Regions from separate parts of the Streptomyces sp. NBC_00341 genome, predicted to be linked through region 2. Evidence: riboswitches for the same ligand, from Rfam matches in the RefSeq annotation. Region 2 holds a riboswitch; the other holds the start of a gene.

Region 1 (5,713 bases), 1.4 Mb from region 2:
CCCAGGAGCAGGACCACCCACGGTCACACCCGTACGGGTGGTCATCGCCCTCTGCCTCATCGCGCCGTTCGTGGCGATGCTCTGGGTGAGTTCGTACGCCAAGATCGACCCGACCTTCATCGGCATCCCGTTCTTCTACTGGTACCAGATGCTCTGGGTGCTCATCTCGACCGCACTCACGATGATCGCGTACAAGCTGTGGCAGCGTGACCAGCGCGCCCGCAAGGGGGGTGCGTCCGCATGAAGGACGGCGTGAACGGCATCGCGCTCGGCGTCTTCATCTTCTTCTTCCTGGCCGTCACGGTCGTCGGCTTCATGGCCGCCCGCTGGCGCAAGGCGGAGAACGAGGCCAGCCTCGACGAATGGGGCCTGGGAGGACGGTCCTTCGGCACCTGGGTCACCTGGTTCCTGCTCGGCGGCGACCTCTACACCGCGTACACCTTCGTCGCCGTGCCCGCGGCGATCTACGCGGCCGGCGCGGCGGGCTTCTTCGCGGTGCCCTACACCATCCTGGTGTACCCGATGATCTTCACCTTCCTGCCGCGCCTGTGGTCGGTCTCGCACAAGCACGGCTACGTCACCACCTCGGACTTCGTCCGCGGCCGGTTCGGCTCCAAGGGGCTCTCGCTGGCCGTCGCGGTCACCGGCATCCTCGCCACCATGCCGTACATCGCGCTCCAGCTCGTCGGCATCCAGGCGGTGCTGGACGTGATGGGCGTCGGCGGCGGCGAGAACACCCACTGGTTCATCAAGGACCTGCCGCTGCTGATCGCGTTCGCTGTGCTCGCCGCGTACACGTACTCCTCGGGACTGCGCGCGCCCGCGCTGATCGCGTTCGTCAAGGACGGGCTGATCTACCTGGTCATCGCCGTGGCGATCATCTACATCCCGATCAAGCTCGGCGGCTTCGACGACATCTTCGCCGCCGCGCAAGAGAAGTTCAACGGCCCGCCGGGCTCCAAGCCGACCGGTGCGCTCGCGCCCGGCGTGGACGGCCAGTGGGGTTACGCCACGCTGGCGTTGGGCTCGGCGCTGGCGCTCTTCATGTACCCGCACTCGATCACGGCGACGCTCTCCAGCCGCAGCCGCAACGTGATCCGCCGCAACACCACGATCCTGCCGCTGTACTCGCTGATGCTGGGCCTGCTCGCGCTGCTCGGCTTCATGGCGATCGCCGCCGGGGTCAAGGTGGACAACGGCCAGCTGGCGATCCCGCAGCTGTTCGAGGACATGTTCCCCGACTGGTTCGCGGGCGTGGCGTTCGCCGCCATCGGCATCGGCGCCCTGGTCCCCGCGGCGATCATGTCGATCGCCGCGGCGAACCTGTTCACCCGGAACATCTACAAGGACTTCCTGAAGCCCGACGCGACCCCCGCCCAGGAGACCAGGATCTCCAAGCTGGTGTCGCTGCTGGTGAAGGTCGGCGCGCTCGCCTTCGTCCTCACCATGGACAAGACGGTCGCGATCAACTTCCAGCTGCTGGGCGGGATCTGGATCCTCCAGACGATGCCGGCCCTGGTCGGCGGCCTGTTCACCCGGTGGTTCCACCGCTGGGCGCTGCTCGCGGGCTGGGCGGTCGGCATGGTCTACGGGACGGCCGCCGCCTACGGGGTCGCCAGCCCCACCCAGGCGCACTTCGGCGGGTCCTCCAAGGAGATCCCGGGCATCGGCGAGATCGGCTACATCGGCCTGACGGCGTTCGTGCTGAACATCGTGGTGACCGTCGTCCTCACCTTCGTCCTGAACGCACTGAAGGCCCCTGCCGGGCTCGACGAGACCTCTCCCGGCGACTACACCGCGGACGCGGGCGACCCGGGCGTGAAGACGGAGCTCCCGCCGGCCACGGCCGGGGCCCCTGGCGGTCACTGACCGAGGTGAACGGGGAGCCGCACCCCGCCTGCGAGGGGGTGCGGCTCCCCGTTCGCGCGTCCGGGCGGAAAACCCCGTGCCACCGCCGCCCGGGGGTGCGGCAGACTCCCCTGCATGGACATAACCATCAGGCCGGTCGAGCCCGCCGAGTACGCCGCCCTCGGCGAGATCACCGCCGAGGCCTATCTCGGGGACGGGCTGCTGGACTTCGGCGCCGACGATCCGTACCTGGTACAGCTGCGCGACGTCCCCCGGCGGGCCGAGGAGGCCGAGGTGCTCGTCGCGGCGGACGCCCGGGGCCGCGTCCTCGGCGGGGTCACCTACGCGCCGCCGGGCAACCGCTGGGCCGATATCGCGGCGCCGGACGAGGCCGAGTTCCGGATGCTCGCGGTCTCCCGCGAGGCCCGCGGGGCCGGGGCGGGCGAGGCGCTCGTCCGGGCCTGCGTCGACCGCGCACGGGCCACCGCGGGGGTCACCGGGATCGTCCTGTCGACGCAGCCGGCCATGCGCGGGGCCCATAGGATCTACGGGCGCCTCGGCTTCGTCCGGACCCCGGAAAGGGACTGGTATCCGATCGAGGGACTCTCGCTCCTGACGTACCGCCTGGAGTTCCCGGCGGACTCCTGATCGGCCTCTCCTGACGGCCAGGCGACACGACACGGACGGTCTCCTGATCGGTCACGCGACACAACATGTGGGGGCTGCCTCATCCGGCGGCCCCCACATGTATGCTCGTGCTCGCTGTCGCCGCAGGGAAATCCGGTGCGAATCCGGAACTGTCCCGCAACGGTGTATTCGGTGTGCTTTTGTGCACCCCCGAGTCCGAGGACCTGCCGACAGCGCGTCCGGCTCGACCGAACCGGATGCCCAGACGTCCGGGCCTCGTGGATGGGCCGGTGGACGCCGCACGGAGTGCTGCCCCGACGGGGCCCCGCTCCGCCCGGCTGCCCCGCTCCCCCCCGGCCCAGAGCCGAGCGAGGGAGAGCACCACGTGACCATCGCGCCAGCCGATCCGGTTTCAGCGGCCGAATCAACGGGAACCACGAGCGACGGACCGGGCACCGCACTGCTGCGGACCCTCACCGCGCTCACCGCGGATCTGCCCGACACCGACCCCGGACGCGTCGCCGCCGCCGCGCTGCGCGGCCGCAACGCCCGGTCGGACGAGGCCGAGCTGCGCTCGCTGGCCACAGAGGCGGCCGCGGGCCTGATCTCCGAGGACCCCGCCTACTCCCGGCTCGCCGCCCGGCTGCTCACCCGCTCCATCGCGGACGAGGCCGCCGGGCAGGGCGCGACGTCCTTCTCCTCCTCGGTCGCCGTCGGACACCACGAGGGCCTGATCGCGGACCGCACCGCCGAGTTCGTGACGCTGCACGCCGCCGCCCTCGACGCCCTGGTGGGACAGGCGCTCGCCGACGGGGATGACGACCGCTTCGGCTACTTCGGACTGCGCACCCTGCACAGCCGCTACCTGCTGCGCCACCCGATCACCCGCCAGGTCGTCGAGACCCCGCAGCACTTCATGCTGCGGGTGGCCGCCGGGCTCGCGGAGGACAACTCAGAGCGCGCGCTGGACGAGGTCGCGGCCCTGTACCGGCTGATGAGCCGGCTGGACTACCTGCCCTCCTCCCCCACGCTCTTCAACTCCGGCACCCGGCACCCGCAGATGTCCTCCTGCTACCTGCTGGACTCGCCGCTGGACGAGCTGGACTCGATCTACGACCGCTACCACCAGGTGGCGCGCCTCTCCAAGCACGCGGGCGGCATCGGCCTCTCGTACTCCCGCATCCGGGCCCGCGGTTCGCTGATCCGGGGCACCAACGGGCACTCCAACGGCATCGTGCCGTTCCTGAAGACGCTCGACGCCTCCGTCGCGGCGGTCAACCAGGGCGGCCGGCGCAAGGGCGCCGCCGCCGTCTACCTGGAGACCTGGCACGCGGACATCGAGGAGTTCCTCGAACTGCGCGACAACACCGGTGAGGACCAGCGCCGCACGCACAACCTGAACCTGGCGCACTGGATCCCGGACGAGTTCATGCGCCGGGTCGACGCGGACGGAACCTGGTCGCTGTTCTCCCCGGCCGACGTGCCCGAGCTGGTCGACCTGTGGGGCGACGCGTTCGACGCCGCGTACCGCGCCGCCGAGGCCAAGGGCCTGGCCCGCAAGACCATGCCGGCCCGTGAGCTGTACGGCCGGATGATGCGGACCCTCGCCCAGACCGGCCAGGGCTGGATGACGTTCAAGGACGCCTCCAACCGGACCGCGAACCAGACCGCGGAGCCGGGCCGCGTCGTGCACTCCTCGAACCTGTGCACCGAGATCCTGGAAGTCACCGACGACGGCGAGACGGCCGTCTGCAACCTCGGCTCTGTCAACCTCGGCGCGTTCGTCGAGGGCGGCACGATCGACTGGGAGCGCCTGGACGCCACCGTGCGCACCGCCGTGACCTTCCTGGACCGGGTCGTGGACATCAACTTCTACCCGACCGAGCAGGCCGGGCGCTCCAACGCCCGCTGGCGGCCGGTGGGCCTGGGCGCGATGGGCCTCCAGGACGTCTTCTTCCAGCTGCGGCTGCCCTTCGACTCCCCCGAGGCGCGCGCCCTCTCCACGAAGATCTCCGAGCGCATCATGCTCGCCGCCTACGAGGCCTCCTGCGCGCTGGCCGAGCGGTCGGGTCCCCTTCCCGCCTGGTCCGAGACGCGGGCCGCACGCGGTGTGCTGCACCCCGACCACTACGACACCGAGCTGAACTGGCCGGAGCGCTGGGACGCGCTGCGCGCCCGGGTCGCGAAGACCGGCATGCGCAACTCGCTGCTCCTGGCCATCGCGCCGACCGCGACGATCGCCTCGATCGCGGGCGTGTACGAGTGCATCGAGCCGCAGGTCTCCAACCTCTTCAAGCGCGAGACGCTCAGCGGTGAGTTCCTCCAGGTCAACGCCTACCTGGTGGACGAGCTGAAGAAGCTCGGCGTGTGGGACGCGCGGACCCGGGAGGCGCTGCGCGAGGCGAGCGGCTCCGTGCAGGGCTTCGCCTGGATCCCCGAGGACGTGCGGGCGCTGTACCGCACCGCGTGGGAGATCCCGCAGCGCGGCCTGATCGACATGGCGGCGGCCCGTACGCCGTTCCTGGACCAGAGCCAGTCGCTGAACCTGTTCCTGGAGACGCCGACGATCGGCAAGCTCTCCTCGATGTACGCGTACGCCTGGAAGCAGGGGCTCAAGACGACGTACTACCTGCGCTCGCGCCCGGCGACGCGGATCGCGCGGGCCGCGTCCGGCCAGGCCGCTGCCGCCGCCCCCATTCCCGTACAGCAGGCCGCCGCACCCGACGCGGACGCGATCGCCTGCTCCCTCGAAAACCCCGAGTCCTGCGAGGCCTGCCAGTAATGAGCACCAACGAAAACAAGAACCTGCTGGACCCGGGCTTCGAACTGACCCTGCGGCCCATGCGCTACCCGGACTTCTACGAGCGCTACCGGGACGCGATCAAGAACACCTGGACGGTGGAGGAGGTCGACCTCCACTCCGACGTCTCCGACCTCGCCAAGCTGTCGCCGGGCGAGCAGCACATGATCGGGCGGCTCGTCGCGTTCTTCGCGACCGGTGACTCGATCGTCTCCAACAACCTCGTGCTGACGCTGTACAAGCACATCAACTCCCCCGAGGCGCGGCTGTACCTGTCGCGGCAGCTGTTCGAGGAGGCCGTGCACGTCCAGTTCTATCTGACGCTGCTGGACACCTATCTGCCCGATCCGGACGACCGGGCGGCGGCCTTCGACGCGGTCGAGGAGATTCCCTCGATCCGTGAGAAGGCGCAGTTCTGCTTCAAGTGGATGGACTCGG
Region 2 (5,713 bases):
CGAGCACCTTGCCGACGAGGAGTCCGGCCCCCGGTGCCATCCCCGCGTACCGGCCGCCGGACGCGGCGCCGGTGCCGGCGATGGTGGACGCGGTGTGGGTGCCGTGGCCGGTGCGGTCCTCGGCGTCCTGGCCGTTGACGAACACCTTGGTCCGCGTGATCCGGCCGGCGAGGTCCGGGTGGTCCGCGTCCGCTCCGGTGTCCAGGACGGCGACCTTGACGCCGGAACCGTCGAGCCCCGCCTTGTGGGCGGCGCCCGCCCCGGTGAGCGGGACGGTCGGGGTGGGAGGTGCGCCAGTGGCGGAGCCCCTGACCTTGGCGTCCAGCCAGATCTTGGCGACACCGCCGGACGAGCGGGCCGAAGCCTTCACCGGGGTCAGGTCCTGCCAGGCGTCGGCGGCGGTGTCCTTGGCGACGGCGAGGCCGGCGCCGCCGATGGAGTCGAGCGTGGCGGTGGTCCGCGTCCCCGGACTGGCGGTGCGCGGCGCGCGGCCGCCCCCGTACTCGACGATCACCGGCACGGTGGCGGAGTGCGCGTCGTCGTAGCCGTCCGCAACGAGTCCGCCGATGTCGAAGAGCTGTGCGTCGACGAGCCCGGTGTCCACCAGCTTCTCGACGCCCTGGGGGAAGACGTAGGTACGGGTGCCGTCCTGCCAGACGGCGGCGGGGTGGTCGGCGCTGTCCACGGGGCGTGGCGCGGCGGACAGGATCCGGCCGTCGGGGGCCACGCGTGCGTCGACCACGTCACCGGTGATCAGGGTGACGGTCGCGGTGCGGGCGGCCGTGGCGCCCGTGCCGGTCGGCGGGGCGGGCGCGGTCACGGCGTGTGCCGCGGGTATCGCGGCGGCCAGCAGAGCGACGGTCGCGAGGCCGGCAGCCGTGGACCGCCAGGGTCGGGTGCGTCTCACAGGACAGCTCCTGGTCCAAAGGGGTGTTGGACCAGCAGCGTCGCCAATTCGCCCTCTCGGTGGGCGTTTTGGGGCTGGCGAGTGACCGCCATGACGTAATCCCGACACCGATGGCGCCTCATCGGAGGTTCGCGGGGTTCGTCGCCCCGGGCACCGCCGGCCCCCGGTGGCGGGGGCCGGCGAGCAGCCGCAGCCACCCGCCACCGCCACCGGTCAGCGGCAGGTCAGCTCCGGGTCTTCCGCAGATCTGCCGCGAGTGAGGCGATGGCTGCGGGATTGCGCGGGCTCTCGACGAGGTCCACGTAGTCGAGGACGACGATGCGGTCGTTCTTGATCGCCGACACATTGGCCAGCGGCGGATAGGACTTCAGGAACTTCCGCTTCTGCTCCGCACTCGTGTCCCCGTAGTTGTTGATGACGATCACCTCGGGGTCCCGCTCGACGACGGTCTCCCATCCCACCGTCGTCCAGGTGTCCTTGAGGTCCTTCATGACGTGATCGCCGCCGGCCCTGGTGATGATGTCGTGCGGTCCGGCGTAGGCGCCCGAGGTCAGCGGCTTGTCCCGGCCGTCGTCGTAGAGGAACACCCTCGGCCGGTCGGCGCCCTTCAGGGCGGTCGCCTGTGCCTGGGCCACTTCCTTCCGGAACCGTGCGATCAGGGATTCGGCACGCTTCTCGACGTCAAAGATCTTCCCCAGGTTCCGGAGATCGGTGTAGAGCGCGTCGAGTGGCGGCATCACTCCTCGCGCCTTCCCCTGCCCGTTGCGGCACGACTCGCTCAACAGGTAGGAGTCGATGCCCACCTTCTTCAGGGCTGCCGGGGTGAATCCGTCGCCCTCGTTGAAGCCGTAGTTCCAGCCCGCGAAGACCAGGTCGGCGCGTGCGTCGAGGACGAGTTCCTTGTTGATCGTCTCCTTGGACAGCCAGGCGGTCTTCCGGTAGCCGCCCTTCCAGGGGACGGATGTCAGATCGCCCTTGTCGTCGGGCATCACATAGCCCGCCATATGGTCTTCGAGTTCCAGGGCGAACATGATCTCGGTGATACCGACGTCGTTGGTGACCACGCGCTGCGGCGCCTTGTCGTAGGTCTTCTTCTCACCGCAGTTCTCGACGGTCACCGGGTAGTGGCCTCCGGCCGCGGGTGCGCTCCTGTTGTCGTTCCCGTCCTGCGGGGTGATCTCGGCGCCGCAGCCGCTGAGGGCCATGACAGCGGCGAGGGCGAGGCCGAGTGCGGAGGGACGTATCGGGCTGGGCATGGTGGCAGTGCTTCCTTAGGAAGGGTCGACGGGGAGGAGGCGGTCGAAGATCAGCTGTACGGCGCCGGTCTCCGGGTGCGGTACTCGATGCGCCCGGACGCCGAAGACCTCGGCCAGCAGCTCAGGGGTGAGTACGTCGTGCGGGGCGCCCGACGCGACGATCCGGCCCCGGTCGATGACATGGAGGACGTCGCAGTGGAGCGCGGCGAGATTGAGGTCGTGCAACGCCGTGAGCACGGTCAGTCCGCTGGCCCGTACCAGGGCCAGCACCTCCAGCTGCTGGGCGATGTCCAGGTGGTTGGTGGGTTCGTCGAGCACCAGTGCCCGTGGCTGCTGCGCCATGGCGCGGGCGATCAGGACCCGCTGCTTCTCGCCTCCGGACAGGGTCAGGAAGCCCCGGTCGGCCAGGTGGCCGGCCCCGACCTCCGCCAGCGCCGCCTCACACGTGCGCCGGTCCTCCTCGGACGCACGGGCCGTCGGTCCCTGGTGCGGCATCCTTCCCATCGCCACGATCTCGGCGACGGTGAAGTCGAACTCGTGACTCGACTCCTGGGGAAGCGCGGCCAGTCGGCGGGCGCTCTCCCGCGGGCTCAGGGCGTGCAGGTCCTCGCCACCGATCCGGACGGTGCCGGCGGAGGGGCTCAGGGCCCGGTAGACACAGCGCAACAGCGTTGACTTCCCGCTGCCGTTGGGCCCCACCAGGCCGACGAGCTGACCCGCGCCCGCCCGCAGCGTGATCTCCTCCACCAGCCGCGCGCCGGCGATCTCGACCGTCAGCGCGTCGATATCGATCCGCATCACGCGCCCCCGAAGGTGTAGGAGCGGCGGCGCATGAGCAGGATGAAGCACGGTACGCCGATCATCGCGGTCAGTACGCCGAGCGGCAGTTCGGCCGGGGCGAGCAGCACCCGCGAGAGGATGTCCACCCAGATCAGCAGGACGGCGCCCGCGAGCGGTGCGACGGCCAGCAGACGGCGGTGATCCGCGCCGACCAGCATGCGCGCGGCGTGCGGGACCATGAGCCCGACGAAGCCGATCGCGCCGCTCACCGCCACCAGTGCCCCGGTGACCGCGGCGGAGACCAGGAACAGCTCCTTGCGCAGTCTCCCGGCGTCCACTCCCAGCGCGGCGGCGGTCTCGTCACCCATCGCCAGGGCATTGAGCCGGCGCGCCGACCACCAGAGGTGGGCGAGGCCGCCGATCGTGGCGCCCGCGGCGATCGGTACGGAGGACCAGGTGGCGCCCCCGAGGCTGCCCAGCATCCACATCATCGCGGAGCGGGCGGCCTCGCCCCGCTCCGCGGCGAACACCATGAACGTCGTGATGGCCGAGAAGCCGTAGTACATCGCCGTGCCCGTCAGGACCAGGCGCAGCGGGGTCAGTCCGCGCGCGGTGCGGGCGACCGCGTACACGAGCATCATCGCGAGGAGTGCGGCGAGGAAGGCTGCCGTGGACAGCGCCCAGACGCCGAATGCGCCGAAGACCCCGAAGATGAGCACGGCGTTGGCACCGACGGCCGCGCCGGAGGAGATGCCGAGGACGAACGGGTCGGCGAGGGCGTTGCGGACCATGGCCTGCACCGCGACGCCGATCGCGGACAGTCCGGCTCCGACGACCGCGGCCAGCAAGGCTCGTGGAAAGCGCAGCTCCCACACGATGGTGTACCCGGCAACTTCGCCGGGAGCGATCCGCTGTCCCGTCAGGCCGGCCCACAGGTAGCGCGACACCTCTCCCCAGGAAATCCCGGAGGCACCGATTCCGGCGCCGCAGACCAGGGAGAGCGGCAGCAGGGCACACAGCGTGATCACCAGCAGGGGCAGGGGAACGCGCCGGGGAGGGGCGGGCCCGCCACCGGCGCGCGCCGCGCGCGAGGGCGGGGCTGGTATGCGTTCGAGGGGAGTGACCACGTTCGGATCGCTTTCACCTCAGGCCGTGCGTCTGCACGATCGAAGGAGCGGCCCGGACGCGAGGCGCCCTGTGCAGCACCTCTCGCAGTCCACGGCGAATTGACAGGAGCTTTCACCGCCGCGGGTAATCGGGCTCGCGGAGCCATCAGGACGGCTCCGCCTACCGTTGCGGGTCAGCGCCGGAATTCGACCGGACTTCCCCCGCGGGGCGTGAGCAGCTTACGGGTACGGCACGGACCCCTCCTTATCTGGGCCCCCGCGCCCCGATCGCCCCCGATCCCCCTGAACGGTCCCCGAGCGGTCCCTGACCCGACCCGGAGAAGCCCCTGATGCGGGCACCACACGGGCGACGGCGCACCTAACGTGACGGCGGGTGCCCCGGCCGGGTCCGCACGCCTGACACAACCGCTCTCCTCGCAAGGAGGATCCATGCCGTTCAGGGACAGATCTGCGCTGCGGCTCGTCGCCGCACGGGGCACGGCCACGGCCGTGGCCGCTGCCACGACCGCCGTCGCCGGCCTCGCCGCCGCTCCCGCGGTCCACGCGTCGCCGCCCGCGACGGCGGCCCTGCGGTGGGCACCGTGTGCCGCCCCGGCGAAACCGGGAGCCGAGTGCGCCACGCTTTCGGTGCCGGTCGACTGGGACCGCCCCGACGGGCCGAGACTCGACCTGGCCGTGGCCCGCCGCAAGGCCACCGAACCCGGGGCACGCGTCGGCTCGATGGTGTTCGGCCCCGGCGGGCCGGGCGACTCGGGTGTGGAGAGGGTGGTGAGCGGGATCAACCGGTTCAGCCCCGAGGTCCGCCGCAGGTTCGACATCGTCAGCTTCGACCCGCGCGGCGTGGGCGGCAGCAACCCGGTGACCTGCTCCGGTGACCTGCTCGCCGAACGGCCGTCACCGGAGCTGAGGAGCCAGGCCGACTTCGACGCCACCCTGGCGTACAACAGGCGGCTCCGCGCCGACTGCCGGGCCCGTACCGGCCCGGTGTTCGAGCACCTCGACACCGGGCAGACGGTCCGTGACCTGGACGCGCTGCGGGCCGCCCTCGGCGAGCGGAAACTGACCTTCTACGGGAGCTCGTACGGCACGCTGCTCGGCGCCCAGTACGCCGAGACCTACCCGCGGCGCGTGCGCGCGATGGTGCTGGAGAGCGTGATGGACCACAGCGTCGCGGCCACCCGTGAGTTCCTGCGCTCGGAGGCGGCCGCGGCGCAGGACTCGTTCCAGGAGTTCGTGAAGTGGTGCGCCGGTGCGGCGGACTGCGCGCTGCACGGCCGCGACGTCCGCGCCGTCTGGCAGGGCCTGCTGGCCCGCGCCGCACGCGGCGAGCTGGCGGACCCGGACAGTCCGGGGAGGTCACTGTCGGCTTCGGACCTGGTCAACAAGTACGCGTTCCGGAGGTTCTACGAGGCCGACTACGCGGGACTGGCCACGGTGATCGCGGGGATGGAGGCGAGCAAGCCGCTGCCGGCATCACCCACCGGGACAGCGCCGCTGCCGCCGGCCACCCCGGTCTTCTGCTCGGACTGGCAGCTGCCGGTGCGCGACTACCGGGAGTACGCCTCGCTCGTCGCCGCAATGAACGTGACCGCGCCCGACCTGCCCTACCTGCTGTCGATCCACATGGCGGCGGCCTGTCTGGG

What was found. Region 2 has a riboswitch for cobalamin ahead of OG892_RS33250 (iron ABC transporter permease). Riboswitches for the same ligand answer to the same signal wherever they lie in the genome.
Region 1: it holds a riboswitch for cobalamin, as region 2 does, so the genes downstream of both, OG892_RS27310 (ribonucleoside-diphosphate reductase subunit alpha) here and OG892_RS33250 (iron ABC transporter permease) in region 2, are expected to answer to the same signal.

The regions. Positions count from the first base shown of each region.
Region 1 covers NZ_CP108002.1:6,025,606-6,031,318, reverse strand. The annotation lists gene OG892_RS27325 (DUF3311 domain-containing protein) at 38-244, shown strand; gene mctP (monocarboxylate uptake permease MctP) at 241-1,869, shown strand; gene OG892_RS27315 (GNAT family N-acetyltransferase) at 1,984-2,496, shown strand; cobalamin riboswitch at 2,585-2,722, shown strand; gene OG892_RS27310 (ribonucleoside-diphosphate reductase subunit alpha) at 2,861-5,257, shown strand; gene OG892_RS27305 (ribonucleotide-diphosphate reductase subunit beta) at 5,257-5,713, shown strand, end outside.
Region 2 covers NZ_CP108002.1:7,393,154-7,398,866, reverse strand. The annotation lists gene OG892_RS33265 (S8 family serine peptidase) at 1-907, opposite strand, end outside; gene OG892_RS33260 (ABC transporter substrate-binding protein) at 1,132-2,163, opposite strand; gene OG892_RS33255 (ABC transporter ATP-binding protein) at 2,179-2,961, opposite strand; gene OG892_RS33250 (iron ABC transporter permease) at 2,961-4,070, opposite strand; cobalamin riboswitch at 4,172-4,318, opposite strand; gene OG892_RS33245 (alpha/beta hydrolase) at 4,500-5,713, shown strand, end outside.